One region of the Adlercreutzia sp. DFI.6.23 genome, then DNA from elsewhere that is predicted to be linked to it. Evidence: predicted binding sites of a transcription regulator. Region 1 holds the regulator's gene; each other region holds the start of a gene.
What was found. Region 1 encodes LexA, which represses DNA repair genes until DNA is damaged. Its sites were predicted from a motif close to CNAACANNTGTTNG; they were not measured.
Positions count from the first base shown of each region.

Region 2: a site for LexA is predicted at 5,703-5,716, ahead of uvrB (excinuclease ABC subunit UvrB). Genes of this name have one in related genera too.
Region 3: a site for LexA is predicted at 5,541-5,554, ahead of NE591_RS09930 (putative DNA modification/repair radical SAM protein). Genes of this name have one in related genera too.

Region 1 is NZ_JANGBP010000002.1:268,588-278,447, forward strand. It holds gene rny (ribonuclease Y) at 1-1,496, shown strand, start outside; gene NE591_RS02930 (ATP-binding protein) at 1,500-2,585, shown strand; gene NE591_RS02935 (stage V sporulation protein S) at 2,738-3,043, shown strand; gene miaB (tRNA (N6-isopentenyl adenosine(37)-C2)-methylthiotransferase MiaB) at 3,055-4,413, shown strand; gene miaA (tRNA (adenosine(37)-N6)-dimethylallyltransferase MiaA) at 4,406-5,356, shown strand; gene dapF (diaminopimelate epimerase) at 5,423-6,346, shown strand; gene hflX (GTPase HflX) at 6,503-7,825, shown strand; gene lexA (transcriptional repressor LexA) at 7,945-8,583, opposite strand; gene nrdR (transcriptional regulator NrdR) at 8,879-9,325, shown strand; gene dut (dUTP diphosphatase) at 9,329-9,763, shown strand; gene NE591_RS02975 (hypothetical protein) at 9,778-9,860, shown strand, end outside.
Region 2 is NZ_JANGBP010000008.1:52,233-61,658, reverse strand. It holds gene NE591_RS08910 (DNA repair protein RecN) at 1-1,443, shown strand, start outside; gene NE591_RS08905 (polysaccharide deacetylase family protein) at 1,577-3,220, opposite strand; gene uvrB (excinuclease ABC subunit UvrB) at 3,486-5,603, opposite strand; gene NE591_RS08895 (YeiH family protein) at 5,885-6,916, shown strand; gene NE591_RS08890 (cytochrome c3 family protein) at 7,009-7,398, opposite strand; gene NE591_RS08885 (FAD-binding protein) at 7,401-9,152, opposite strand; gene NE591_RS08880 (MerR family transcriptional regulator) at 9,239-9,426, opposite strand, start outside.
Region 3 is NZ_JANGBP010000010.1:54,366-64,225, forward strand. It holds gene NE591_RS09910 (NAD(P)-binding domain-containing protein) at 1-752, shown strand, start outside; gene NE591_RS09915 (4Fe-4S cluster-binding domain-containing protein) at 895-1,827, shown strand; gene NE591_RS09920 (DegV family protein) at 2,022-2,924, shown strand; gene NE591_RS09925 (TIGR03915 family putative DNA repair protein) at 2,966-3,922, opposite strand; gene NE591_RS09930 (putative DNA modification/repair radical SAM protein) at 3,932-5,449, opposite strand; gene NE591_RS09935 (Rpn family recombination-promoting nuclease/putative transposase) at 5,686-6,534, opposite strand; gene pyrE (orotate phosphoribosyltransferase) at 6,741-7,424, shown strand; tRNA gene NE591_RS09945 (tRNA-Thr) at 7,525-7,599, shown strand; gene NE591_RS09950 (hypothetical protein) at 7,971-8,267, shown strand; gene NE591_RS09955 (M42 family metallopeptidase) at 8,269-9,438, shown strand; gene smpB (SsrA-binding protein SmpB) at 9,444-9,860, shown strand, end outside.

The DNA.
Region 1 (9,860 bases):
TCATTGCCAGCTCCTCATCCAAGAACGCTGCCCGCGAGGCCGCAAGCCTGGTCGAGGATGCCAAGAAGCAAGCCGAGACGCTCCGACGTGAAGCCGCCGTGGAAGCCAAGGACGAGGCCCTTCGCTACAAGCAGGAAATGGAGAAGGAGAACAAGGAGCGCATGCGCGAGGTGCGCTCCGCCGAGAACCGCATCGCCCAGCGCGAGGAATCCCTCGATCGCCGCGTCGAGTCCCTGGATGCCCGCGAGCACCAACTCTCGTCTTTGCAGGGACAAGTCGAGCGACGCGAGCGCGATGTCGAAGAGGCCGAGAACGCCATCGAGCGTCATCGCGAGGAGGCCCAGATCGAGATCAACCAGGCCCTCGAGCGCGCTGCGGGCATGAGCCCCCAGGAGGCCAAAGAGGAACTGCTGGAGACCATCCACGACGAGGTCACCCGCGAATCGGCCGTCATCATCCGCGATGCCGAGACGCGCACCAAGGCCGAGGCGGACAAGAAGGCCCGCGAGATCTTGAGCCTCGCCATCCAGCGCGTGGCCGCCGACCACTCCGCCGAGAGCACGGTGTCCACCATCCATATCCCCTCCGACGATCTGAAGGGCCGCATCATCGGCCGCGAGGGCCGCAACATCCGCTCTTTCGAGCAGCTGACCGGCACGAACCTCATCATCGACGATACGCCGGAGTGCGTCACCATCTCCTGCTTCGACCCGGTGCGCCGCGAGATCGGCCGCGTCACCATGGAGAACCTCATCGCCGACGGGCGCATCCACCCCGCGCGCATCGAGGAGATGTACGATAAGGCCGTCAAGCTGGTGAACCAGCGGGTGCACGAGGCCGGCGAGCAGGCCACGTTCGATGCGGGCATCCACGATCTCCACCCGGAGCTCGTCAACACCCTGGGACGTTTGCGCTATCGCACCTCGTTCGGCCAGAACGTGCTGAACCATTCGCTCGAAGTGGCCTATCTGGCCTCGGTCATGGCCTCCGAGCTCGGGCTCGACCCCATCCCCGTCAAGCGAGCCGGCCTTTTGCACGACCTCGGCAAGGCCGTCGACCACGAGGTCGAGGGCAGCCACGCCGTCATCGGCGCCGATCTGGCCCGTCGCTTCGGCGAGCGCCCCGAGATCGTCCACGCCATCGAGGCCCATCACAACGATGTGGAGGCCAACTCCGTCGTCGATGTGCTCATTCAGGCCGCCGACGCCGTCTCCGCCGCCCGTCCCGGTGCCCGCAAGGAGACGCTGGACGCCTACGTGAAGCGCCTCGAGAAGCTGGAGGAGATCGCGAACTCCCACAAGGGCGTCGAGCGCACCTACGCCATCCAGGCAGGCCGCGAGGTTCGCGTCATGGTAGAGCCGGAAGTGGTGGACGAGGCCGAATCCGTCGTTTTGGCCCACGACATCGCCCAGCAGATCGAGAACGAGATGCAGTATCCGGGCCAGGTGAAAGTCGTCGTCATCCGCGAGAGCCGTGCGGTCGACTACGCCAAGTAGGCCATGGAAGGCGATACCCTCAGCGATTTCATAGACGATGTGTGCGGCGAGAGCCGTCTCCGGGTCGAGGACGACCTCGGAGACGGCTTCGTCCGTCTCCGGTCCTCCGAGGCCGAACGGCGCCAGGCCGCCCAGGACATCCGCTCGAGCGAGGACGTGGTCATCGAGCTTCTGCGCAACGCCCGCGACGCCGGCGCCAGCCGCATCTTCCTCGCCACCCAGAAGACCGGCAACGCGCGCCTGCTCACCGTCCTCGACGACGGCCAGGGCATTCCCGCCGCCCAGCACGAGCGCATCTTTGAACCGCGCGTCACCTCGAAGCTCGATAGCGCGCATATGGACAAGTGGGGCATGCACGGGCGCGGCATGGCCCTTTACTCCATCTCCGTGAACGCCGAAGAGGCCCGGGTGCTGCAATCGGAGCCGGGGCTCGGCACGAGCCTTACGATCGCCACCGACACCGAAAGCCTCCCCGAGAAGACGGATCAGTCGACGTTTCCCCGCTTCGAGCAGGAGCCTTCCGGCTCGTGGGCGATGCGCGGCCCCAAGAACATCGTGCGCACGGCCGCGGAATTCGCCTTGGAGCACCGCGGCGATCTTTCCGTGTACCTCGGCACCCCGGTTGAGGTGGCGGCGACGCTGTACCAACTGGGCCTCGCCTCGCTCTCCCCGGCCGTGCGCGCCTTCGGGGGCGACGGCGCGGGGATCCCCCTCGTCAAGCGCCTCGCCCTGGCCGCCGGCCCCGATGATCTCGCGGACCGCTGCGAGGCCCTGGGCCTGCCGCTCTCCGAACGCTCGGCCCGACGCATTCTCGACGGGGCCATCGTTGCGCTCGACCCCTTGACCGAGCGTTTGGCCGCCGAATCGTTCCCGCAGCAGACCCATCGCCCATCCGAGCGACGGCGAAATTCCAAGAACGCCTGCTCCCTGCGTCTGGCTCCCGAGGACATCGATGCGCTGAAGCGCGGTATCGGCCGGCTCATGGAGCCCGTGGCGGAAGCGTATTATCTAGAAGCGGTGGGCGAGGCGGAGGTCATCGTGGGCCAGGAAGCCATCCGCATCACCGTTCCCATCCGCACGACGCTCTAAGGAAGCGCGCGCGGTTGCGCCACTCGGGTGCAACAGGTAGAATATTCGGGCTGAAGGCGCCACGGGCGCCCGCTAAACGAACCACATCCAGAGAAGAACCGCACCACAAACGACAAGGACCAGCTGTGTCTACCACTGAAACCAAGCCCTCCATCGGGTGCCTCAAAGTATCCTCCAAATCGTCTCCCGCCTCCGTTGCCGGCGCCATCGCCGGCATGATCAAAGACGGGGCGTCGGTGGAGATTCAAGCCGTGGGGGCCGGTGCGGTGAACCAGGCTGTGAAAGCCGTGGCCATCTCCCGCGGGTTCCTCTCGCCGGTGGGCATCGAGATCTGCTGCATCCCCTCCTTCGCGGACATCGTCATCGACGGCGAGTACCGCACGGCCATCCGCTTCGCCGTCGAGCCGCGGGGCGCCGCCGCGATCGCCCCCATCGTCGATGCGGCCGCGGTCCATTAGAGGGTTTTGCTATGAGCAACGTCTTCGAGGGAACTCGTTTCTGCATCCACACCTTCGGCTGCCAGATGAACAAGCACGATTCCGAGCGGGTCGCCGGCATGCTGGAGGGCCTGGGCTCGCTGCCCGTCGAAACCATCGAGGAGGCGGACATCGTCGTGTTCATGACGTGCTGCGTCCGCGAGGCTGCCGACACGAGGCTCTACGGGCAGGTCGCCTCCATGAAGAACATCCCCTTGCGCGACGGCACGACCCTCGACAAGCGCTACATCGCCGTAGGCGGCTGCATCGGCCAGCGCGACGGCGACAAGCTGCTTGCGGCGCTTCCCCATCTCGATGTGGTTTTCGGCACTCACAATCTGGGCTCTCTGCCGGGGCTTCTCCGACGCGCCATCGAGCAGCACGGCCGCGCCGCCGAGGTGATCGAGGGGGGAGCGGAGTTCTCCTCCGCCCTGCCCACGGTGCGCGAGCACGACTGGGCGGCATGGCTGCCCATCACCGTGGGATGCAACAATTTCTGCTCCTACTGCATCGTGCCCTACGTCCGCGGGCGCGAGAAGTCGCGGCCCTTGGACGACATCGCCGCCGAGGCGCGCTCCTATGTGGAAGCGGGCGTCAAGGAGATCACGCTGCTGGGGCAGAACGTGAACTCCTACGGGCGCGACCTTTACGGCGAGCCGCGGTTCGCGGATGTCCTTCGGGCCGTGGATGCCGCGGGCATCGAGCGGCTCCGCTTCGCGACGAGCCATCCGAAGGATCTCACCGACGAGGTCATCGGGCTGTTCGCCACGCTGCCCTCGCTCATGCCGGCGCTGCACCTTCCCGTGCAGTCGGGCTCGAACCGCATCCTCTCGGCCATGAACCGCCGCTACACCCGCGAGCACTACCTCGGCCTTATCGAGAAGCTTCGCCGCGCCCGTCCCGACATCGCTCTGTCCACGGACATCATCGTGGGATTCCCCGGCGAGACCGAAGAGGACTTCATGGACACCTATCGCCTCGTGGAGGAAGTCGGCTACAGCCAGGTGTTCACGTTTATTTACTCCAAGCGCGAGGGGACGCCTGCTGCGGAGATGGACGACGACACGCCCCGCGAGGTCATCCAGGAGCGCTTCGATCGGCTCGTGGATCTCGTCCAGCGCAAGGCCTTCGAGGCGAACCAGGCGGAGCTCGGCGCCACGGTGCCCGTGCTGGTCGAGGGCACGTCCAAGCGCGACGATTCCATCCTGGCCGGCAAGAGCCCGAAGAACCAGACCGTTCACGCTCCGGTGCCCTCCGGCACGGAGGCGGCGTCTTTGGTGGGGCGCATCGTGCCCGTGACCATCGAGGAAGCCCGCACCTGGTATCTCTCGGGCACGATCGCCCATGCTTGAGCTTTCTGCACCTGTCATCGCCATCGTGGGGCCCACGGCCTCGGGCAAGACCGACGCAGCCCAAATTGTCGGCGAGCGCCTCGGCGGGGAAGTGGTGAGCGCCGATTCCATGCAGATCTACCGAGGCATGGACATCGGCACGGGCAAGCTTCCCGCATCTGAGCGCCGCGTGCCCCATCACGGCTTCGATCTCGTTGATCCCGGCGAGCCCTACTCGGCGGCCCTGTTCCAGGCGTTCGCCCGGCGCTGCTTTCGCGATATAGACGCCCGCGGCAAGAGAGCGGTGCTCTGCGGCGGCACCGGCCAGTACGTGCAGGCGGCCATCGACGACTTCGTCTTCCCCAAGGGCGACCAGGTGGAAAACCCCGTCCGCGAACGCTGGACCGCCTACGCGGAGGAACACGGCAACCAGGCCCTGTGGGAGGCGCTGGAAGCGCGCGATCCCGCAAGCGCCGCCGTCATCCACCCCAACAACGTGCGGCGCGTCGTGCGCGCCTTCGAGCTTTTGGAGGAGGGCGCCAGCTACGCCGAGCAGAAACAGCGGCTCGCCACCGTGGCGCCCTTCGTTCCAGCCGTGCAATTCGGGCTGGCCATGGAGCCGGCCATCCTGAACGAGCGCATCGACGCCCGGGTCGATGCCATGGTGGCCGCAGGACTCGTCGACGAGGTGCGGGGCCTGCTGACCGCCGGATTCCGCGACGGCGTCACGGCGCCCCAGGCCATCGGATACAAGGAGATCGTCGAGGCGCTGGATGGGAACACCACGCTGGAGGAGGCCGTGAAGGCCATCAAGACGGCCACGCGCCGCTACGGCAAGCGCCAACGCACGTGGTTCCGTCGCGACAGGCGCATCCACTGGGTGAACGCCGATGCCGGCGATGCCGAAGCCGTGGCCGCCGAGATTCTTTCCCAGTTGGAAACATTGGACGCCTACCATGGTTGAAGCGACCCTTCCGGGTCGTCGAGGAGAGCTTCCGCCCCCTCAATCGCCGCCTCAAAGGAGCGTCCCATGGAGTTGTCCTTCGCCAAATTGCACGGTCTCGGCAACGATTTCGTCTTCATTGACGATCGAGACCGCGCTCTCAGTCTGACCGATGCCCAGGTGTCGTATCTGTGCGACCGCCACTTCGGCATCGGCGCCGACGGCGTCATCCTCGTGCGGCCGGCAACCTCGGAAGAGGGAGACGGCTACATGCACTACATCAACGCCGACGGCACCTTGGCCCAAATGTGCGGCAACGGCGTACGCTGCTTCGCCAAGTACCTCGTCGATCGCGAGCTGGCGGACGTTGCCTCGGGACATCTTCTGGCCGACACCCTGGCCGGTCCGCGCCCCATCGCCTTTTCCGTGGATGCGGGGGGAAAGATGACCGAGGCGACCGTGAACATGGGCGCGCCCATCTTGGATCCCGCGCTCGTGCCCGTCGACGCCGCGCCGGACTCCCGCATGGCCGACGGTACGCCCTATGTGGGGCATCTGCGCCTCGATTCGCCGTGGGGAGCCTTCGAATTCGCCTGCGTCTCCATGGGAAACCCCCACGCCGTCTGCCTCGTGGACGATTGGGCGGCCTTGCCCGACGAGCTGTTCCCCGCAGGTGCGGAGAAATCCCTCTCGACCCTGCGCATCGATCTTCCCGGCCCCTTCTTCGAGACGCATCCCGCATTTCCCGAGAAAACCAACGTCGAGTTCGCCTCCGTCACCGATGAGGGCATCGCCATGCGCGTGTGGGAGAGGGGCTGCGGAGAGACCTTGGCCTGCGGCACCGGCGCCTGCGCCACCAACACGGCTGCCTGCCTCACTGGCCGGGCCGGCAGGGAGAACGATCTTATGTTGAGCGGCGGTCTACTGCACATCTGCTGGAACGAGGATGGCACGATATCCATGACGGGGCCGGCAACGGAGAGCTTCTCGGGAACCATTGTGCTGCCGTGAGCTTTTCCGATGCTGCTGTTGTGCTATGATAGCCCCCGTTTCCCCGGCGCAACGCCGCGCCACGATTAAGGAGTGATGCTCATGCGCCTGTAACGACCACTTGCACCGCCTTCCCCTCATGGGGTCCCGTCGTTACTTGAAGCAAAGGAGCATGCTATGACCGAATACGAATCCGTCATCCAAAAGGGCCCGGCCACCAAGGCCGAGGAGCGTCGAGAGCGCGCCGTTCTCGTGGGCATCGAGCGCCCGGGGCTGCCGTGGCCCTTGGAATCTTCCCTGGCCGAGCTGGAACGTCTGGCCGATACGGCCGGAGCCGATGTGGTAGCCACGACGACCCAGCGCTTGGACGCGCCCAACCCGCGCACCTTTGTCGGCACGGGCAAGGCCGACGAGATCGCCGAGCTGGCACGGTCGCGCGAGGCCGACCTCGTCATCTTCGACGACGAGCTGACACCTTCCCAGCAGGCCAATCTGGAGAAGGTCATGGACAAGTCCGTGAAGGTTATCGACCGCACGGCCCTCATTCTGGACATCTTCGCTCTGCACGCCACCTCCAAGGAGGGGCGCCTGCAGGTGCGCCTCGCCCAAAACCAGTACCTGTACCCGCGCCTGCGCGGCATGTGGGCCCACCTCGCCTCGAACCGCATGGGAGGCGGTGTGGGATCCCGCTTCGGCGAGGGCGAAAGCCAGCTTGAGGTGGACCGCCGCATGGTGCGCAAGCGCATCACGAGCATTCGCCGCGAGCTTGAGCGCCTGTCCGACGTGCGCTCGCTGCAGCGGGAGAGCCGGTACGGCAGCGGCATGTTCAAAGTGGCGCTGGCCGGTTACACCAACGCCGGGAAAAGCTCGCTCATCAACCGGCTCACCGGGGCCGATGTGCTCAGCTACGACAAGCTCTTCGCCACGCTGGACTCCACCACCCGCAAGTTCGAGCTGCCCGAGGGCCGCGAGGTCACTGTCACCGACACCGTCGGCTTCATCCAAAAGCTGCCCACCACGCTGGTCGAGGCCTTCAAGTCGACGCTCGACGAAATCACCGGAGCCGACCTCATCCTGCACGTGATCGACGCCTCCTCGCCGGAGTTCGAGGGGCAGATCGAGGCCGTGTGCGAGGTGCTCGACCAGATAGGGGCCCAGAGCATTCCCACGATCGCCACTTTCAACAAATGCGATCTGCTGGACGCCGAGACGCTGGCTGGCCTTAAAAGGCGTTATCCGAGCGCCCGGTTCGTGTCCGCCCGCTCTGGAGAGGGCATAGAGGAACTCGTGGGCGCCATCGCCCAGGCCGCCTCGTCCGCCGACGCCAAGCTGGACGTGCTCGTGCCGTACCAACGGGGGGATTTGGTATCGCTGGCCCACGAGCGCTGCCACATCATCTCCGAGAGCCACGAGGCCACGGGCACGCGCCTGCAGCTGCTCGCGGCCCCTGCCTTCGTCAGCGCGTTCTCCCCTTACCTTGTCTCGGACGACGACGCTTGAGGAAACCACCGCTCCAGAAACGAAAGAGCGCCCCTGCTCCGGATCCTCGCATCCGGAGCAGGGGCGCTCTTGATTGACCGAAAGGGGAGGACTCGCGGCCTATCGGCGCGGCGAAGGCGCTACAGGCGCCGAAACACGGCCACCACCTTGCCGGCAATGGAGCAGTCCGTGGTGATGATGGGATCCATCGTCGAGTTCTCCGGCTGCAGGCGGATATGGTCGGCCTCGCGGAAGAAGCGCTTGACGGTGGCGCCGTCGTCGATGATGGCCACGACGATATCGCCGTTGTTGGCCACCGGCTGCTCTTTCACAACCACGTAGTCGCCATCGTTAATGCCGGCCTCGATCATGGACTCGCCGCGCACCGAGAGCATGAAGGAGGGGGCATCGCCGACGATGTCCGTGGGCAGCGTGATGGTATCGGTGATGTTCTCCTCGGCGAGAATAGGGGAGCCGGCGGCCACGTTGCCCACCAAGGGCACATTGACGAGCTTGCTGTAGGCGGCCGCGAAGGCCGTGACAGGGGAGGGAACCTCCTCAATGGGATAGGTAAGCGCGATGGAGCGGGATTTAAGGGGGTCGCGCTTGATGAAGCCCTTGTCTTCAAGCGCCTTCAAATGGACATGGACGGTGGAAGGGGAGGAGAGTCCCAAACTCTGGCACACCTCGCGCACGGTAGGGCCGTAGCCCTTCTCGCGAATGCACGCTTCGATGCAGTCGAGAACCGCCTGTTGCCGCTTGGTCACTTTCTGGGTCATAGCGCATCCTTTCACAAAAGCGTACATTTGTTTGAAAAATCTCTTGACGTGAACCTTTGTTCGCTCTATTATAACTGCGAACAAAGGTTCTACGCAAGAGGTCAGGAGTAAAAAATGGCACGCATCGAATTTTCCATAGCCTTCACGCTCAGCACCATCGCGTCATTTCTCATCTTCTTCGCCTAGAGCGTCGGGGGCGAGTGTCGCGAAGGTAGCAATGTTTTGAAGAGGGGAGCGCATTAGGTCTGATAGGGTATGATAAGCAATCAACTTATCAAAGTGAGAAGGAGAACCTATGCGCTGTCCTTCCTGTGGCTATCAGGAATCGAAAGTCGTCGACTCGCGATCGGCCGACGACGGCGCCTCTATCCGGCGCCGTCGCGAATGCCTGCAGTGCGGCACGCGATTCACCACCTACGAGCGGCTCGCCGAAAATCCCATTCTCGTCATCAAGGCCGACGGTTCATCGGAGGTCTTCAACCGCGAGAAGCTCATGCGAGGATTGCTCATCGCCTGCGCGAAACGTCCCATCACGCCCGAGAAGATCGACGGACTCATCACGAGCATCGAGGCGGAATTGCGATCGAGTCAGCGCAACGAGATCAAATCGCGCGATTTGGGCGATTTGGTACTGGCCCGTCTGGCCACTCTGGATGACGTTGCCTATATTCGCTTCGCCAGCGTCTACAAGGATTTCCAGAATGTGGAGGAGTTCTCCGAGGCCCTGAAAGAGCTGGGCTGATCCATGGACGTTCTTTTCAAGCAGCTCGACGAGACCCTGGAAGCGCCCGCCTACGCCCGTCCGGGCGATGCGGGTCTCGATTTGCGCGCCGCCGAGGGCGGCACGCTTTTGCCCTTCGAGCGGGCACTCGTGCCCTGCGGTATCGCCTTGGCCGTTCCCGAGGGCTATGCGGGGCTCATCATTCCCCGAAGCGGCCTGGCGGCACGACAGGGCATCTCCATCGTGAACGCCCCGGGCCTCATAGACAGCGGCTACCGGGGGGAGATCAAGGTGCCGCTCATCAATCTCGATCCAACGGAGGTGTTCAATTACGAAAAGGGCGAGCGCATCGCCCAACTCGTGATCATCGCTACCCCCACCATTACTTTACATAACACTTATGAGCTTCCCGAGAGCTCGCGCGGAGCGCAGGGCTTCGGAAGCAGCGGCCTTTCCTAGAAAGAGTGTCCTTTATGACCGATCACCGCGATTCGAAACCCGAAGAAACGCCCGAGCCCCAGCAGCTGGGAGCTCCGGAGACGACTCCCGAAAATCC
Region 2 (9,426 bases), on a different contig from region 1:
GCAAAAAACGCCGAAGTGCGGGGGCGCCTGTTCCCTTCCGATCCCACCGCCGAAGAGCTCGTCGCGGTGCGCAAGGTCAGCGCCGACGGCCGCAGCCGCGCCACCATAAACGGCGCCATGGCCAGCGTCTCGGAGCTCGCGCGCACGGTGGGGCCTTTGGTGGAGCTCTGCGGACAGCACGAGTACCAATCGCTGCTGAAGCCGGCGGAGCACGGCCGCATCCTCGATGGTTGGGCCGATCTGGAAAGCACCGTAGGGGCGGCCTTTCGCGAGGCCCTCGCCGATGCCCGTGCCGCCGAGGCGGCCCTAGAAGAGCTGAGGGCAACGGCGAGCGCCTCCAACACCCAGCTGGAGGAGGCACGCTTCACGCTGCAGCAGATAGAGGCGGTGAACCCCGAGGGCGGCGAGTACGAGGAAACGCGCGACTGGCTCGCCCGGGCCGAGCACGCCGAGGTGCTCGCCCGCAACTCCCACGGGGCCGCCGAGGCGCTCTCCGGCGACGGCGGCGCGCTGGACGCCCTGAACACGGCCATCTCCCTCATCGAGGAGGCCTCCCGGGCCGACGAGTCGCTGGCCCCCTTCGCCGCGTCGCTGAGGGAAATCTGCTTCGTCGTGGAGGACGTCTCCCGGGATATGGCCGGCTACTGCGACGCCATCGATTTCGACGGCGAGTCTCTGGCCGCGGCCCAGAAGCGCATGGGGCAGCTCATGGGGCTCATGCGCTCCTTCGGTCCCACCATGGAGGCCGTCTTCGAGCGCTGGGACGAGGCGGCGGCCCTCGTCGGGCTCGTCGACGACGCCGACGAGAACCTGGCCCGCGCCGAGGCGGCCGTGGAAGCGGCCGAAAGCGCCCTCGCCGAAGCGGCGGCCGCCTATGATGCAGCCCGCATCGAGGCCGCGCCGCGGTTCGCGGCGGCGGTCAACGAGGTGCTCGGACGCCTGGAGATGGGGACGGCGGCGCTCGTGTGCACGGTGGAGCCGCTGCCCCGCGAAAGCTGGAGCGCCGCGGGCAGCGCAAGCGTCGTCTTCGAGTTCAAGCCCGGCGCCTCCATGCAGCCGCGCCCCTTGGCCCGCATCGCCTCCGGAGGCGAAATCAGCCGCGTCATGCTGGCCATCAAGATGGCTTTGGGCGCAAAGGACGGCACGGAGACCCTTATCTTCGACGAGGTGGACGCCGGCGTGGGCGGGAGCACCGCCAATGCGCTCGCCGCCGTGCTGGCGGAGCTGGCGGAAAGCCACCAGGTCATCGCCATCACGCATCTGGCCCAGGTGGCTGTGCTCGCCGATACCCACTACACCGTGACGAAAACCGCGGGCGACGCGCCCGAAACGGCTCTGACCCCGGTGGAGGGCGACGAGCGCGTGGCCGAAGTGGCGCGCCTGTTGTCGGGCACCGCCACCGAGACCTCCCTCGCCCACGCGCGCGAACTTCTCGGCCAGTAAGCCGTCGGCAACGGTCGGTCCCCCGTAGGGGCGGACCTTGGTCCGCCCTCCCGACAACGGCTATGCTCGCGACAAGGGGCGACCAAGGTCGCCCCCTACGAAGATTATCCGACGAGTTTTCCGAAAGATGCTGTTATTCCGCCTCTTGCTGGGCGGCCAGTTCCTGGGCCAGCGCCTTGGCGTCGTCGTAGGCCAGAAGCTGGTCGATGGTCACGAACTTGTAGCCCTCCGCCTTAAGCTGCGGCAGGGCGATCTTCAGCGCCTCGATGGTCTGGCTGCGATCGCCGCCGCCGTCGTGCATGAGCACGACATCCCCCGACTTTGCCGACAGCAGGCGCTCCGCAATGGCGTCGGCGCCCGGTCGCCGCCAGTCCTCGGTGTCCACGTTCCAGCCGATCTCGCCCGTGATGTAGGGCTGCAAGTTCCAGATGATCTCGTCGTGGAAGTTGCCGCCCGGCGAACGGAACACCTTCGACGCCTCGGCGCCCGTCGCATCCGCGATGGCCTGCTGGCCCATCTGCACCTCTTCAATCTGCTTCTCGGGACTCTGGCGCGTCATGTCCACGCCGTTGCCGCCGCCGGTGGCCGCATGGTCGTAGGAGTGGGTGCCGATCTGGTGACCCTCGGCTGCCATGCGCTTGATCGTCTCCACGTAATCGGTCTTATCGGAAATCTGCTCGCCGATCGTGAAGAACGTCGCCACGGCGTTGTTCTCCTTCAGCACGTCGAGCAGTTCCTGGGTCGTGGGCCACGGGCCATCGTCGAAGGTGAGCGCGATGACTTTCTCGCCGTTCGTGTTCGCGTTGTACTTCAGATAAACGTTGTCGGAGCCCTCCTTCACGGTTTCCTCCACCGTCTTGCCCGACACTTTGCCGGTGCGCTTCTCCACCTGGGCCGCCTCACCGGGCACGTACACGTGGATGGCCCCCTCGCCCAGCTCCACCTGGCCCGGGGCCGTCTCCTCGGTAGTTACATCGTATTCCTCGGTCGCATCGGCGCCGTCGTCCAGCTGGACCATATCGCCCTTGTGCAGCTCAGTTGCGCCGTCGGTCACCTCATTGCCGTTGACCGTGCCGGCAAAGGCAGCGCCGCCGCCCTCTTCCAGAACCTCCCCGTCGACGGAGAGCAGATTGCCCGGCTGCGGGGAGACGACGCCCTCGGCGATCATGTCGTTCAAGGTCGTCCCCCGATCCACCGTGCGCGTCATGCCGTTGACCGTCACGTTGAACTGCAGGGGGTTCAGATACAGGTACACCCCCACGCCGATAGCGGCCAAAATGACCACGGCGGCGATGATGGAGACGACGCTCGCCTTCTTCTTGCCTTTCTTCTTGTAGCGCCCCATGTCGGCATAGGGCGCCACCTGGCCGTCGGCCTTGGTGGCGGGAACGACCCGCGGGGGAACCTGCGCCGCGTAGCCCGCATAGCCATGGGGCGAAGCTGCCTGATGCGGCTGCGGCTGGGGCTGGGCCTGCTGATAGGCGTGCGGCCGATAGGACGGCGCTTCATGCAGGCGCGGATCCTGCGACTGGGCGGCAGCGGCCGTCTGCTCGCGAGGCGCTGCCGGCTCCTGCTGCGGGGAAGGGGCCTGCGCTGCCGGCTGGGGGCGCATTTCCGGCAGGACGGCCGCCGACTGCGGCTGCGGTGCTGAGACCCCGTGGGAATGGGGAACCGAGGCCGGCACGGAGGCACCGGGGTGGCGCCGGGTGGGCTTCTTGTGCTGTCGCGGGTTGTTGCGGGGGTTATTCGAACCTTGGGAGGCGGGCTGATCGGGCATCGCTTTATTCCTTAGGAAGTACTTCAGGTGGTGCAGGTGCTTTCTCGCGATTATACGACGAAGTGTCGGGGCGTTCACGGCAGAGCAGCTTACATTTCCGTAAAGTTCGCAATCCGTCCCGAATCCACGAAAACTGAACAGCCCGCGCCGTCCCAGAGGGGCACTTCCCCACCGCGCCACCGTCCCGCAGGGGCGCCGTCCTGCAAAGGTCGGCGTCCTGCGAGACGAATCTTGCGGCGATGGCAGGAGCCCGAGCGCGGTGCCTTTAGCTCGCGCGCGACGACCCGTAGGCGGCGTGCTTGCGGTTGCCGTAGGCGCTGCCCTTGCGGGCGCCCTTCTTCAGATCCTTCAGCACGTCCTCCTCGGACTTGTCCTCCACGGTGCTCTTCAGCTTCACCACCTGGTCGCGCAGACGGGCCGCCTCCTCGAAATCCATGTCGCGGGACGCGGCGGCCATGTCGTCTTCCATGGACGAGATGAGCCGCAGGACCTCTTCGCGGGAAAGCTCTGCCAGCTCCTTGTTCACCTGCTCGGCAGTGGTGCCCTCCACGTCTTCCGTGATGAAGCCCATGATGTCGTTGATGGCCTTGCGGATAGTCTGGGGCTTGATACCGTGCTCCTCGTTGTAGGCCATTTGGATGTCGCGGCGCCGGCGCGTCTCGTCGATGGCCCGGCGCATGGAATCGGTGATGCGGTCGGCGTACATGATGACCTGGCCGGACACGTTGCGGGCCGCGCGGCCTATGGTCTGGATGAGCGAGCGGTGGTTGCGCAGGAAGCCCTCTTTGTCGGCATCCAGGATGGCCACGAGCGACACCTCGGGCAAGTCGAGTCCCTCGCGCAGAAGGTTGATGCCCACGAGCACGTCGAACTCGCCCCGGCGCAGATCGCGCAGGATCTCCGTGCGCTCCAGGGTGGCGATGTCCGAGTGCATGTAGCGCGCCTTCACGCCCTGGTCGAGCAAGTGGTCGGTCAAGTCCTCCGCCATCTTCTTCGTGAGCGTCGTGATGAGCACGCGCTCGTTGCGCGCCGCCCGCTCCTTCGCCTCGTCGATGATGTCGTCGATCTGGCTGGCGCTCGTGCGCACGACGATCTCCGGGTCCAGAAGGCCCGTCGGGCGGATGACCTGATCCACCTTCGCCTGGCTCACGCGCTCCTCGTAATCGCCCGGCGTGGCCGATACGTAGATGAACTGCGGGATGCGCTCCTCGAACTCGTCGAAGCGCAAGGGGCGGTTGTCCAGGCAGCTGGGCAGGCGAAAGCCGTGCTCGGCGAGGGTGATCTTGCGGGAGCGGTCGCCCTCGTGCATGCCGCGGATCTGCGGCACCGTGACGTGGGACTCGTCGATGATGCAGAGGAAGTCCTTCGGGAAGTAGTCGATGAGGGTGTAGGGCGGCTCGCCCGGCGCACGGCCGTCCAGATGGCGCGAGTAGTTCTCGATGCCGGAGCAAAATCCCATGGTCTCCAGCATCTCCAAGTCGTAGTTCACGCGCATCTCCAAGCGCTGGGCCTCCAGGAGCTTCCCCTCCTCCTTGAACTGCATGAGGCGCTCGCGCAGCTCGTCCTGAATCGTGCCGAGGGCCTTGTCCATCTTCGGCCGCGCCGTAACGTAGTGGGAAGCCGGCCAGATGGGCAGCGCCTCGTAGCTGTTCAGCACCTCGCCCGTGACCTGGTCAATCTCGTCGATGGATTCGATCTCGTCCCCCCAGAACTCGATGCGGATGGGATGGTCGGCGTAGGGCGGGAACACGTCCAGCGCGTCGCCCCGCACGCGGAAGGTGCCGCGTTTCTGCTCGTAGTCGTTGCGGTCGTACTGGATGTCGATGAGCTCGTGGATGACCTCGTCGCGATCCATCTCCTTCTGCTTGTCGACGAACACCGCCATGCCGGCGTAGTCCATCGGCGAGCCGATGCCGTAGATGCAGCTCACCGACGCCACCACGATGACGTCCCGCCGCGACAGCAGAGCCGAGGTGGCCGCATGGCGCAGCTTCTCCACCTCCTCGTTGATGGAGGCGTCCTTCTCGATGAAGGTGTCGGAGGAGGGCACGTAGGCCTCGGGCTGGTAGTAGTCGTAGTAGCTGACGAAGTACACCACGGCGTTGTCGGGGAAGAACTCCTTCAGCTCGGCCGCCAGCTGGGCCGCCAGCGTCTTGTTCGGCGCCATGACGAGCGTGGGCTTCTGCACCGCCTCGATGGTCTTTGCCATGGTGAAGGTCTTGCCCGAGCCGGTGACGCCCAGAAGCGTCTGGTAGCGCAGGCCCTCTTCCACCCCCTTCGCGAGCGTGGCGATGGCCTCGGGCTGGTCCCCCGAGGGCTCGAAGGGCGAGACCACCTTGAACGGGGTGTTCGCCAGCCGCACCTCCGGCAACTTCCCCGCCATTTCCATACCTTCTATATTGGAAAGATGAGTGGACACGCGCATCCCTCCTCTCACAGTAATTCGCTATAAGGAGAACAGTCTAGCACCTTCCCCAAGAAATGAACAGATGTTCGCTTAAAGTTCACGATCCGTCCAACCATGAGTGCTATACTCTGCAATCGCTGTTGACATCCCGCGACGTGAGGAGATCATCGTGGCGAACGTGAAGAACGTGGCCCCCGGCGTCGGCCTGTGCGCGGCCATCGCCCCTTCCCTGCTGGTTTCTCGGCGAGGCGCTGCCCGTGGTGGGCGGCCCGGTGTTCGCCATCCTCATCGGCATGGTCATCGCCCTTTGGTGGAAGCAGCCGGCACGCGGCATCGTGCAGGACGGCATCGGCTTCACAGCGAAAAAGGTGCTGCAGTACGCCGTCATCCTGCTGGGCTTCGGGTTGAACCTCGCCCAGATCGCCGCCGTGGGCGCCGAGAGCCTGCCTATCATCCTCACCACCATCGCCACGGCGCTCATCGTGGGCTACATCCTCTACCGCGTGCTGCGCATGGATTCCGCCATCGCCACGCTCATCGCCGTGGGCTCGTCCATCTGCGGCGGCTCGGCCATCGCCGCCACGGCGCCGGTCATCCGCGCCAAGGACGAGCAGGTGGCCCAGGCCATCTCGGTCATCTTCCTGTTCAACGTCATCGCGGCGCTCATCTTCCCTACCCTGGGAAGTATGCTCGGCATGTCCAACGAGGGCTTCGGGCTGTTCGCCGGCACCGCCGTGAACGACACCTCGTCGGTCACCGCCGCCGCGGCCGCCTGGGACGGCATGCATCCCGGATCGAACGCCCTTGACGACGCCACCATCGTGAAGCTCACGCGCACGCTCGCCATCATCCCCATCACGCTCGTACTGGCCATCGTCATGGCTCGCAAGGAGAACGCAGCAGGCGCCGGTGCGGCTGTGGCCGGACCCGGCACCGACGGCCTGGCAGTGAGCGACCCTGCCGCCAACGCCGCAGCGGCTCCCACCGGCGCGAGGCTTCTCGGCGGCTTCTCACTGAAGCGCGCCTTCCCCACCTTCATCCTGCTCTTCCTGGCAGCCTCGGTCATCACCACGGTTGCTGTTGCCGCTGGAGCCGACGCGGCCGCCTTCGCGCCTCTGAAGGCCTTGAGCAAGTTCTTCATCGTCATGGCCATGGCCGCCATTGGCCTGAACACCGACCTCGTGAAGCTGGTGAGGAGCGGTGCCAAGCCCATCCTCATGGGCCTCATCTGCTGGATCTGCATCGCCGCCGCCAGCCTCGCCATGCAACATATGCTCGGACTGTGGTAAACCGAAAGCGGCCCCGAGGCGTTACGCCATCGAGGCCGCTTTTGCGCCCCTAAACAGCCAGCCGCAGCCTATCGTTTGCTCGCTAACAGGCTCTAGTCATAGGGATTACAATCCAAATCGCGCGGCCAATCATGGCATTCGAGGCAATAGTTGCTGGTCACCTCATTACCCCTAGCATGACATACATTGCATGACAGGTAGCCGCCATGAACTGAGTCGTGAGGATTGGAATCGCCATACGATTCGGTGCGCGCTGCAACGCTTTCATAGGTGCCGCCGTGGCAGCCCAGACAGGCATCGTCGGAAACGTAAGGATCATTTTGGCCAGAGGCCACGGACACCTGCTCCGTATTTGCCTGAGAATCGCCGGTTTCGGACAGGTTGGAACCCGTATTCTCAGCCGAGCAGGCAGCCAGCCCCAAGCAGGCCGTCAAGGCAACTCCAGCGATCATCGCAATAGTACGTTTGCTGTCGATTCTCATAGTTATTCTCCTTGAATGGCATGGCGGGCAGATACATAACCGAAAGTGGCCGCTCGACCGACGGAGGTGGCGGGAAGGTGGCGCGGATAGGTTCCCGAAAAGACTCCGCCCGAGGCATTGCCTGCGGCATAAAGACCTTCGATGGGCTCATCGTCCCAGTTCAACACACGGCACGATTCGTCGATGGTCAAGCCGCCGACCACGGTCAGTACCGTGCTGTTCGTCACGAGGCCGTAGTACGGGCCCTCCGCCAACGGCATGGCGGTTTCCAAGTTGCGGCGGAATTGCAAGTCCTTATTCTCGGCCGAGGAGAAATAGGCGTTGTAGGTGTCAACGGTTTCCTGGAGAATTGCCGCATCCAGCCCCAGCTGTGGCGCCAAATCGGCCACCGTGTCAGCTTTGAACATCCAGCCCTTATCCATATACTGCTTGATGGTCTCATCTGCGGTGGGCTGCATGTCGGCCATGGCGTCAACCATACCCTGGTTCAAGATAATCCAGCACCCCTTGCCGCGACCAGGCTGCGCATTGATAGCATTGGACACGAAGTTCATCGGCAGCCCCTCGTTCACAAAGCGGACGCCACGTGAATTCACGGCGATGCCAAGCGAGGAGGTAAACCAAATGCCCGGGATGTCAAGGAACTGCGCAGGCGTACCGAAATTGAAGTTCATAACCGCATGGGGAATGGGATCCATTTGAGCGCCCAGCTGCAAACCCATCATGTGCCCATCGCCGGTGGGGCCAGTAGAGGGATCCCAGCAGCTTGAGGCGGCGTAATCCTCGGAGCGCGTCCACGCCTTCATCATATCGGGATTCGCTTCATAACCGCCCGTGCATAGCACGACGCCCTTGGTCGCCTCAACTGCGTAGTAGCCGTCGGCATCCTTCGCGACAGCGCCTGTCACACGGCCCGACGCATCTTGGACCAGCTGTACACCTGCGGTATTAAAGCGAAGATCGATATGGAGTTCGTTCTGCATTACAGCGGTGAGGGCATCCATGACGATAGGACCGAAAATCCAGCTCGTCCAGTTATAGTCCTCGGGAACGGCGAATTTGTGCTCACCCTGAATCACCTGGATGCCATAGCCCGTCTCTGGCTGAGTGGTGTTGTAAATCTTGATATCACGGCCCGCTTTATCTAACGAGTCCTGCATAAAATCGATTGCCTCGCCAGAGTTGTTCACGAACGACCATACTACATCGGGTCGGGCGCGCCAGTAGGAAGCTCGCAGAATCTCTTCCACATACTGAGCCGGATCAACGACGTTGCCCGTCTCGGCCTGCATGCGGCTTCCGCAGCCGCCCACGCTCTCCCACGTATTGCGGCCCTTGCTCATCTTCTCAAGCACTACCACGTTGGCACCCAGCTCGGCGCCCTTCAGCGCGGCCATCGTGCCCGAAATGCCGCCGCCGATCACCAGCAGATCGCACTGATCGGTGTGAGTTATCTCGTCTGCGCCGATTTCCCGGGACTCGAAGCCCACAGGACCCGCAACGACATCCCATTCAGCCCCATAAGCGGGCATAAGGTTGACGTTCTCTCCGTAAATCTCAATCAGCTCGTTACCCACAGTCGCCGCGGACTCTTCCGCATAGGCCGCGTCGGCTGATCCTGTTGCAGCGGCAACAGCAGTCGCCGTGCACAACCCGCCGGCTGCCAAGCCCGCAAGGCCAACGCCCCGCAGGAACCCTCGACGGGAAATCCCCTGATTTCCCTGCGCATCCATCGTGCTTTTCGATGCACCCATCGCCATCTCCCTTCACTTCTGAACTCACTTTCGTCAAGCGACGGGAGCATTCTGCTGGCTGCACCCTATGCGGAGTCAAGGACTTTTTAGCGCACAAGAGGGGAGAAGACATAGTAGTACTGCACGGCATCGCTTCCATCAGCGCGCAGAGGGAGATTTGCGTACAGGAGCTGCGTGTAAATATTGCCAGTTAACTCCGAGCCTTCCCGGGACAAAGCGGACGACACCATGTCGAGGACACGAACGTATAACGGCTCGTTAAAAGGCATCGTTC
Region 3 (9,860 bases), on a different contig from region 1:
TGGCGACGGTGAACGACCTGATCATGGTGGAGGCACCGGCGACGGTACGCTCGCTTGTGGCCGCCGATGCATTCGCCCGCGAGAACCTTCTGGGGCCGGTGGCCACCGAAGCCGAGCTGACCGACGATGTCCGCCGGCTTCTGGACGCCATCTTCGGAGAAGTGGTGGAAGTGGGGGCACCGGGCCGCGCGCAGCTTCTGCGCAATACCCACACGCTGCCCTTGGCCGCCGATCTGGTGAGCGCCATCGAGGCCGTGGCCTTGGACGATGCCTCGGCCCGTTCGGTGGGAGCGCTGGACGCCGACCAGATTCCGCTGTTCAGCCCCGTCTCCGCCGATCCTGTGGTACAGGCCGTGCGCCAGCAGCGCTACACCGGCGACTACACGGCCGAGATGCTCCTGGCCGAGCTGTCCGCGGCGCTCATGGCCGCCGACGACGCCGAGGTGATTTTGCCCGGAGTGGAGGCGACCATGCACTTGCTGGAGCTTCTGGTGGTCATCGGAGGCGCCGATATGGCGCCGGCGGCGCTGTCTCTGGTGTATCAGGACGAGGCGGCCGGAGCCCGGGCCGGGCTCGACTGGACGCGCGCCGAGCAGGCCTATGGGCACCCTGCCTCCGAGGAGGACGAGGACTGGAGCGCCTACGACGACGAGGACGGTTGCGGCCACGACCACTTCCGCGAGGATCACGACTACGACGACTATGACGACTTCGCTCCCTATAACGACGACTTCGACTACTCGAACAACTAGTTGTGACTCGCCGGAATCAGAGCTGCGCGATACCTTGATTCGCTCAGACAGTCCTCGCTCGGCGGAAATGCCCACAGGGCATTTCCGTTCGCTACGGAACTCGCTCGGTCAAGGCATCCCGCATCCCCTCTACGCGTTGCCGTTGTCGTGCGAGCTGTGCCCCCGGAGGTGTGGCGTTGATCGGGCGGCGGGGGAGCGCGGGGTTTGCGGAGCTGCGGGCGAGGTGCTCGTGGCCCGGGCGGCGCTGCACTTCTGGGAGGAGCCGCCGATCTCCGGCGAGGACGGCAGCGGCACCATCTTCTTCTCCGGCTGCCCTCTGCGTTGTGTTTATTGCCAGAACGCCTCTATCGCTCTGGGCGAGGCGGCCCGGGCAATCACTGTCGAGCGCTTGGCCGCCATCATGGGCGAGCTTGAGGCGGCCGGGGCGCTGAACATCAACTGCGTGACGCCGACGCACTTCGCGCCGCAGATCCGCGCGGCGGTTGCCTTGGCGCGCGAGCAGGGCATGGCGCTGCCGGTGTTGTGGAACACGGGCGGCTACGAGACCGTGGAGGCGGTGCGCGGCAACGTCGGCTTCGTGGACGCCTACCTCACCGACTTCAAGTACGCCGATGCGGCGCTGGCGGCTCGCTACTCCCATGCTGCCGACTACCCCGAGGTGGCCCTCGCGGCGCTTCAGACCATGGTAGAGGTCGTTGGCGCCCCGTGCTATGACGAGTTCCGCGGCCAGGAGCGCCTCGTCTCCGGCGTGGTGGTGCGCCATCTCATGCTGCCCGGGGCCCTGGATAACTCCAAGGCCGTGGTGCGGCTTCTGCACGAGCGCTTCGGGAGCGATGTCCGGCTCTCGCTCATGAACCAGTACACGCCGGTGATCGCTCAGGCCGCTGCAGCCGGCGACAGGCGGGCGGCCGCGGCCCTGGCGGCGAGTCCCGAGCTTGCGACCACGGTACCCGATTCCGAGTACGAGCAGCTGCTCGATTTCGCCGATGCGCTGGGAGTGGAGGACTACTTCTGGCAAGAAGGGGGAGCCGCTGAGGAGAGCTTCATCCCGGCCTTCGACTTCACGGGCGTGTAGCGCCTAGCTGCCAGCGGTATGCGAGAGTATTAGCCGACTTTTGGCTCAACGGTCGCATGAACTTCTCCTCTGCGCGCGTTTTCGAGCGTGCACATGGTGTACGATAGCAAAAATGCCCATCGCGGCCGCAGCGTCGCGATACGCCGTCGCGTGCGGCGCGGATGCCTTCGGGTGCCTCGCTGAAAGGAGAAGTCGTGGTCAAGATCGTCACCGATTCGGTCGCCTCTATCCCCGCCGAGGTGGTGCGGGAGCGCGATATCGAAGTCGTCTCGCTGTTCGTGAATCGGGATGGTCGTGAGTACCGCGAGGCCGACATGGACGTCGATGCATTCTATGAGGATATCGCCGACATGATCGACAATCCGCCTACGTCGAGCCAGCCCTCGCAGCATGCGATGGAGACGATTTTCGAAAAGGCGGCGCAGGCGGCCGATGAGGTGCTCGGGGTTTTCATCTCGTCGAAGATGTCCGGAACGTTCGAAGGGGCGGTGCGCAGCGCTCGGGCCTGCAAGGAGCGCTACAAGCAGTTCCGCTGCACGCTGATCGACTCGACGTCGAACTGCGGCGATGAGATGTTCGCGGTGCTCGATGCATGCGATGCGCGCGATGCGGGCGGCGATCTGACGCGGTGCGCGCAGGCGGCGATTGATTCGGTCGTCTCGTCGCGGTTCATCTTCGCTCCGGAGAGCCTTGCTTTTTTGAAGGCGGGCGGTCGCATTGGAGGTGCGTCGGCGTTGCTCGGCGGTCTGCTGCAAATCTCCCCCGTGCTCACGGTGGCCGATTGGGAGACATCCACGTTGGCGAAAGTGCGCACGTGGAAGAAGACGCTTGCTCGCATGGCAGACGTCTTCAAAGAGGAGATCGAGGCCTTTGGGCTCAAGCGCGTGGTGGTGCACTACATCGGATCGGCGGCCCCCGCCATCAAATGGGCGCGCGAGGCTATCGAGCCGGCGGTGGGACACGCGGTGGAGGTGCTGCCCGTCAGTCCGGTCATCGGCGTTCACGTGGGGCCGGCCGTAGGGATTGCCTATGAGTGCGAGTGCCCCGTGCCCGGCAAGCTGACCGCCCCGACCGGCGAGCTGGTATTCAGCTTGTAGGGCCGTCGTCGCACCGGCGGGGATGTTTGCGCGGCCGCGGCTCACCCGCGTTCAGCGTAGCGCGGGCGCAGGGCGGCAGGGCTTTCCTGCAGCTCGGTGAGGTTCTTCCAGAAGCGCTTGGGCATGAATTGACGGCGCAGCTCCGGGTGGTAGCGGGCGTCGATGGAGACGCTTTTGTAGAAGGTGCGCCAGGCCTCGCTCATGAGGGCCTCGTCGGCGGTGCGGTCGGGCAGCGCTCGTTCCAAGTCGCCGGCGCCCTCGGTGTTCACCAGCTGCCAGTCGCCGCCGTCGTAGACGCCGGCGAGATGGTGCACCTCGTCGTAGATGATGAAGGGCTGCACGCCGAGACGTTCCACGAAATGATCCATGATAAGCGGCACCACCGAGGCTTTCGGGTTCACGCGGGCGAACCATACATCGGCTCCTTCGCCGGCGAGGTGCTGGAAGCGCACGAACTGGCGCATATGCTCGCATTCCTGACCGACCGAGCGCGAAATGCGGAAGAGCCGCTCCACGGCCGGATGCGTGATGTCCGAGAAGGCGCGGCCCCGCTGCTTGGGGCACGGCCCCATGCCGCCGCGGCCTGCGCAGGAGGCGCGCTTGCGACAGTGCTCGCATGCGCGATGCTTTTGCTCGTCGATGGCATAGCGCACGAAGCGGTAGACCGCCGTGCCCGCATCCGGCTCGTCCGAGCAAGCGGCGCGGGTCACCGCCAGGGCTGCCGCGCGGCCGCACTGGCGGCGCAGGGTGCTCATGACGCGCAGGGCCCGGTCCTGGTCGGTGGGGATGAGCGCCACGCGCTGGCCGAGACGGGGCTGCAGGCGCTCTTCCGGCGCGACATCGGTGGGACGCTCGTGGCGCTCGTAGGCGGCGAAGACGGCCGAGAGCAGCCCTTCCAGGGAGCCGTCGTAGGCGTAGGCCACCTCGTCGTAGATGTCGGGAGGAGGGGAGGGCGTCGCAGGGGCGCCCTCCGCGTATGCGTTCGGGATATGCTTCATGGCGCCCACCTAGGCCACCGAGAGCAGCGGGCTGTCGAGCGTTTTGCGGCCGTCGGCGATCGAGCGCTCTGCGACCGATGCCGGCTCGGTTGCGGCCGCTTGCCGCCCGGTCGCCGTCCCGGCCGCCTCAAGGGCCCGGCGCTGGGCGGCGAAGGCGACCTCGCGGGCGGTTGCCGCATCGGGGCTCGCCTCGGGCAGTACGGGCGGTGCCTCCACGGTTTCGAAGAGGCTCATCTGGCCAGCTGGGGCGCGGTCGGCGCGGCGCCCATGGCGACCGCCGTCGATAGGGGCCGAAAGCCGCGCGTGCAGGGCCTCGCGTGAGAAATCGACTCCTGATCCGCCCCAGGCGCCGTTCACGGTGATGAAGTAGCGGGCCCGCTTGTAGGCGATGCCGAGCTTTCTCAGCTCCGCCTCGCCGAGGGTGGACTGCCGTCGTGCCCGACAGATGAGCTTCGCCCCGCGCACGCCGATGCCGGGCACGCGCAGAAGGGCCTCCAAAGGCGCGCTGTTCACCTCCACGGGAAAGAAGTCCAGGTGGTTCAGAGCCCAGTTCGCCTTCGGATCGACATCGGGGGCGAGGAAGGGGTTCTCCTCGTCGATGATCTCGCTCACGTTGAAGCCGTAGAAGCGCAAGAGCCAGTCGGCCTGGTAGAGGCGGTGCTCGCGGTTCAGCTGCACGGCGTCGGTGGCGGGCAGGAGCGGGTCGGACACGACGGGGAGGTAGGCGCTGAAGAACACGCGCTTCAGCGACAGGTGGGTGTACAGGGCCGCCGACAGGTTCAGGATCTGGTAGTCGCTTTCCGGGGTGGCTCCGACGATCATCTGGGTGGACTGGCCCGCCGGCGCGAAGGCCCGTGCCTTCCGGGCGTTCTTCTTCGTCAGGTATACCGTAGTGCGCTTCTTCGCCAGCGAGCGCGATTCCGCATCGTCGGCGATGGAGTCGCAGATATGCCGCATGGGGGCCAGGATGGACGCACGCGACTTGTTGGGGGCCAAAAGCCCCAGGCTCTGCCGGCTCGGCAGCTCCAGATTCACCGAGAGACGGTCGGACAGGTGCCCCAGCTCGTCGATGAGCTCCACCGAGGTGCCGGGGATGGCCTTGGTGTGGATGTAGCCGCGAAAGCCGTACTCCTCCCGCAGGATGCGCAGGGCCTCGATCATGAGCTCGGTGGTGCGGTCGGGGCATCCGGCGACACCGGAGGAGAGGAACAGCCCCTCGATGTAGTTGCGGCGGTAGAAGCCGATGGTGAGGTCGGCCAACTCGCGAGGCGTAAATGCGGCTCGGGGTGCCTCGGCGTTGCTCGCGCGGTTCACGCAGTAGCAGCAATCGTAGACGCAGACGTTGGTCATGAGCACCTTGAGCAGCGTGACGCAGCGCCCGTCCGGCGTGAACGAATGGCAGCATCCCGCCTGGGTGGCCGCGCCCAGCTGTCCGGCCTTGCCCGCGCGCTGAACCCCGGAGGAGGTGCAAGCCACGTCGTACTTCGCCGCATCGGCCAGAATCTCCAGCTTCTCGATGACGTTCACCGCGCAACCCCTTCCAACCGCCAGACATCTTCCCGCCGCTAACACCAAACGAGCACACTTGTTCGCCCGAATGAATGTACGCTATACTACCCGAATAGATGTTCGCGTGTCAATGGGCGGAACATCGCCGGTTTGCTTGCGGCGTATGTCTTCTGGGGTCGGGAGAGGAGTGTGGCGGCGAGGGGGCTTGCGAAGGGGGAGACTTCGTTGTCGTCGGTTCGCGATTGCTCCTGCTTCTACGAGTCAAGCTCCTCGAGCAACCCCTCACGGTATTCCGCATCGGTCGCCGCACGGCGGGCGTCCTCGAAGCGGCCGGCATCCATAAGCTGAGCTATCAGCTTTCCAAGTTGGTCGGCTCCTTCCGCCCGTCCCGCGGCCCTACCCTCGGCTCTGCCCTCGGCAAGCCCCTCCTCACGACCCTTCTTCTGCAGGAGGCGGCCTTGGGCGCGCATATCCTCTTCCAGCGTCAGCATGACAAGAGACTCCTCTCTCCATGGAGCGTCTTCGTTGGCGGCCTCCACGGCGGCCGCGAGGTCGGCGGTAAGGCCGTCGCCTCCGACCTCCTCGGTGGCGACGTACCGAAGTAAACCACGAAGCGGCCCGTCTGGCAACATCTCCCAAGCGGAGGCGTTGAGCACGACCCATCTGAAGCCGTGCCCGAGTACCACGGATCCGCTCTCATCGCATATCATGTCGAAGGTGTAGACGGGGAGCCCCTCCTTGAACTCGTCGTGTAGGCAGATGAAAACGATAAAGCTCTCGGGCAAACTGTCGTAGGTGGCTCCCGGGCGCAGCATCGCAGTGTCCATGGCGCTCTGGTAGTAGCGCATGCGTCGACCCAGGCCCTCGCGGGAGTAGGTCTGCATCTCCACGTCGTAGAGCGCGTCCGAGGTGCGAACCCAGGCGTCGAGGCGCACTCCGTGGGAGCCGACGCGGGGCTGCAGGGTGCGCTCGGCGACGACGTTGCGTACCTCGTCCACGGGCACACCGAGGGCCGTCTCCAGCACTCGGCGGCACAGATCGGGGCGCTCCTCCATGATCCTGTCAAACATGGGGTACTCGCTGAACAGAAGGTTTCTCGACATCTAGGCCGTCCTTTCACCGGGGGTTTGGATCGTGCCATGCTACGCGATCCGAACCGCAGAAATGACGCGGGAATGTCCCGGTTCGTTCCCCGCGCCAACCGTGCTGGAGCCGCACTTTGATCGATTCGGGGAAACCGACGAGGAAATCGGGTATCATGGTGCCCATAGGAAACATGAGGGAACTCCTCACGGATGAAAGGGCGGCTATGGAGGCTTACAAGCGCGAGTTCATCGAGTTCATGGTTCAGAGCGACGTGCTGAAGTTCGGCGATTTCACGCTGAAGAGCGGGCGCAAGTCGCCGTTCTTCATGAATGCGGGCGCCTATGTGACCGGCGAGCAGCTGCATCGGCTGGGTCTGTACTACGCCCAGGCCATCAACGACAATTTCGGGCTGGACTTCGATGTGGTGTTCGGGCCAGCCTACAAGGGCATCCCCTTGGCGGTGGTGACGGCCATGGCGCTTCAGGAGCTGTACGGCAAGGAGGTAAAGTACTGCTGCAACCGCAAGGAAGTGAAGGACCACGGGGCCGACGCGGGCAACCTGCTCGGCGCGGAGCTTCACGACGGCGACAAGGTCATCATGGTGGAGGACGTCACCACTTCGGGCAAGTCCATCGACGAGACCTACCCCATCTTGAAGGCCGCTGCCGATGTGGATGTGCGCGGGCTCATCGTGTCGCTCAACCGCATGGAGGTGGGGAAGGGCGGCGTCACCACGGCCCAGAAGGAGATCGAGGCGAAGTACGGCTTCCCGGTGGCTTCCATCGTGTCCATGGCCGAGGTGAAGGAGTGCCTGCACAACCACGAGGTGGCCGGGCGCATCGTGATCGACGACGATATCGCGGCCGCCATCGACGCCTACTACGAGCAGTGGGGCGCCAAGGAGTAGGGAATCTGCGGTTGCAACTTCCCTAAATCGGAGCGTTGTCGTACAATGGGCCGACGCGGAACGGCATCGATGGGGAGGGTCGGCCGTTCACGCGCTCGTCGCCGGTGTGGCTCAACGGTAGAGCAACTGATTTGTAATCAGTGGGTTGCGGGTTCGATTCCTGTCACCGGCTCCATGTTTTACCAGGTCAGAGGTTTATAGCCTCTGGCCTTTTCTCTTTTTTGGACACTGAAGATACTGTTTGGTATCCAACGGTGCCCAGGCTGGTGGCCGGTCGTCTCCAGATGTTTTTCCGATTCTGCCTTCGAAATGCCACTTTGGCCTAGAAATGGTTGATGGACAAGAGACGGTTTGTACATTTCGGGGCTGAAATGGCAGAAAAGTGCCAGTTGAAGATAGAAATGTACAAGACGTGGAAAATGGGGCGCACATTTCGGGGTCGAAGTGGCATTTACCTGGCAGAATCTGGCGTCCGGGCCATCCACGAAGTTCGTGCGCTCTGCTATCATGGCTCGGGAACGTTTGAGAAAGGAAGCGCGCGAGTTTATGGCAACGTACATCGCCCATTATCAGTCGCCGAAGGGTTCCTACGAGAGGGAGCGCGGGCTGTTCGAGTTCGAGAGCGACGCGCGGGCCGGCACCAAGGCCAACGCCCACGACGCGCGCATGAAGATGCTAGAGCTGTTCGGCGCGAGCGCGGTGTCGTGGACCATCGAGAAGGTGGAGCGCGCCGGCGCCGCTCCCGCCGAGAAGCGGGAGAAGACCACCGACGGCCAGCTGGCGCTGGACTTCCGCCCTCCCAAGCCCGAGCGCAAGCGCAAGCATTCGAAAGGATATTGGTGATATGAAGAAGAAGCACCTGAAATTTCTGAAGCAGCTGGTGGAGACTCCCTCGCCGACGGGCTTCGAGGAACCGGCGGCGTCTCTCGTGCGCGAGAGGCTCGCCGATGTGGCCGACGAAGTGGCCACCGACACCATGGGCTCGGTGCGCGCGGTACTCGAGGGCCGCGACGCCGGTGCGCCCTCGCTCATGCTGGCGGCCCATATGGACGAGATCGGCCTCATGGTCACCTACATCTCCGACGAGGGCTTCCTCTCCGTGGCCTCTTTGGGCGGCGTGGACGCGGCCATCCTGCCCGGCATGCGGGTCGACGTGCACACCGCTTCCGGCACCCTCCGCGGCATCGTGGGCCGCAAGCCCATCCACCTCATCGAGCCGGACGAGCGCAAGACGGTGACGCCGCTCTCCTCCCTCGTTATCGATTTGGGCATGAAGCCCAAGCGCGTGAAGAAGCTTGTGCGGGTGGGCGACCCCATCACGTTCGGCGTCGGATTCGAGCGGTTCGGCGACGACATGGCCGTCTCGAAGTGCTTCGATGACAAGTGCGGCGTGTGGATCGCCTGTCGCGTCATGGAGAAGCTGGCCCGCGCCGGCCGCGCCCCGGGCGACTTCATCGCCGTAGCCACCACTCAGGAGGAGATCGGCACCCGCGGCGCCATGACAAGCGCCCATGCCGTGAATCCGGACGTGGCGCTCGCCTTCGACGTCACCCATGCCACGGACTACCCGGGCATCGACAAAACGAAGTACGGAAAGATCGTCTGCGGGGCGGGCCCGGTTATCGCGCGGGGGCCGAACATCAACCCCGTGGTGTTCGAGCGCCTCGTGGCCGCTGCCGAGGCGGAGGGCATTCCGTACCAGCTGGAGGCCGAGCCGTCGGTCACCGGTACCGACGCTCGGGCCATTCAGGTGACGCGCGGGGGCATTCCCACAGGCCTCATCTCCGTGCCGCTGCGCTACATGCATACTCCCACCGAGGTCATCTGCCTGCGCGATTTGGAGGCCACGGTGCGCCTCATCACCCGCTTCGCACAAGACCTCGCCCCCGACACGAGCTTCGTGCCGGGGCTGGGCGGCGCGGTGACCGAGAATGCGGAAGGGAAGGCCGCCGGCGCCGATGCCGATGCCGATGCCGATGCGTCCGACGCTTCCGCCGCACCCGAGGAGGCGTGAGGGCCGTGCCGAAGCGCGAGGAGAAGACCATCGCGAAGAACCGCCGGGCCTTCCACGACTACGAGATCTTGGAGACCTACGAGGCCGGCATCGAGCTGACGGGCACCGAGGTGCGCTCGCTGCGGGAGAACAACTGCCAGCTCACCGATTGCTTCGCCCTCATTCGGAACGGCGAGGTGTGGCTCAACAACGTGCACATCTCGCCGTACTCCAATGGCAGCATCTTCAACCCCGACCCCGACCGGCGCCGGAAGCTCCTGCTGCACAAGAAGCAGATTCGCTACCTGGACGCGAAGGTGGCCGAGAAGGGCCTGGCCATCGTGCCCTTGAAGATGTACTTCAACGAGGACGGCCGGGTGAAGGTGGAGCTGGCGCTGGCCCGGGGCAAGAAGCTCTACGACAAGCGCGCCTCCATGAAGGAG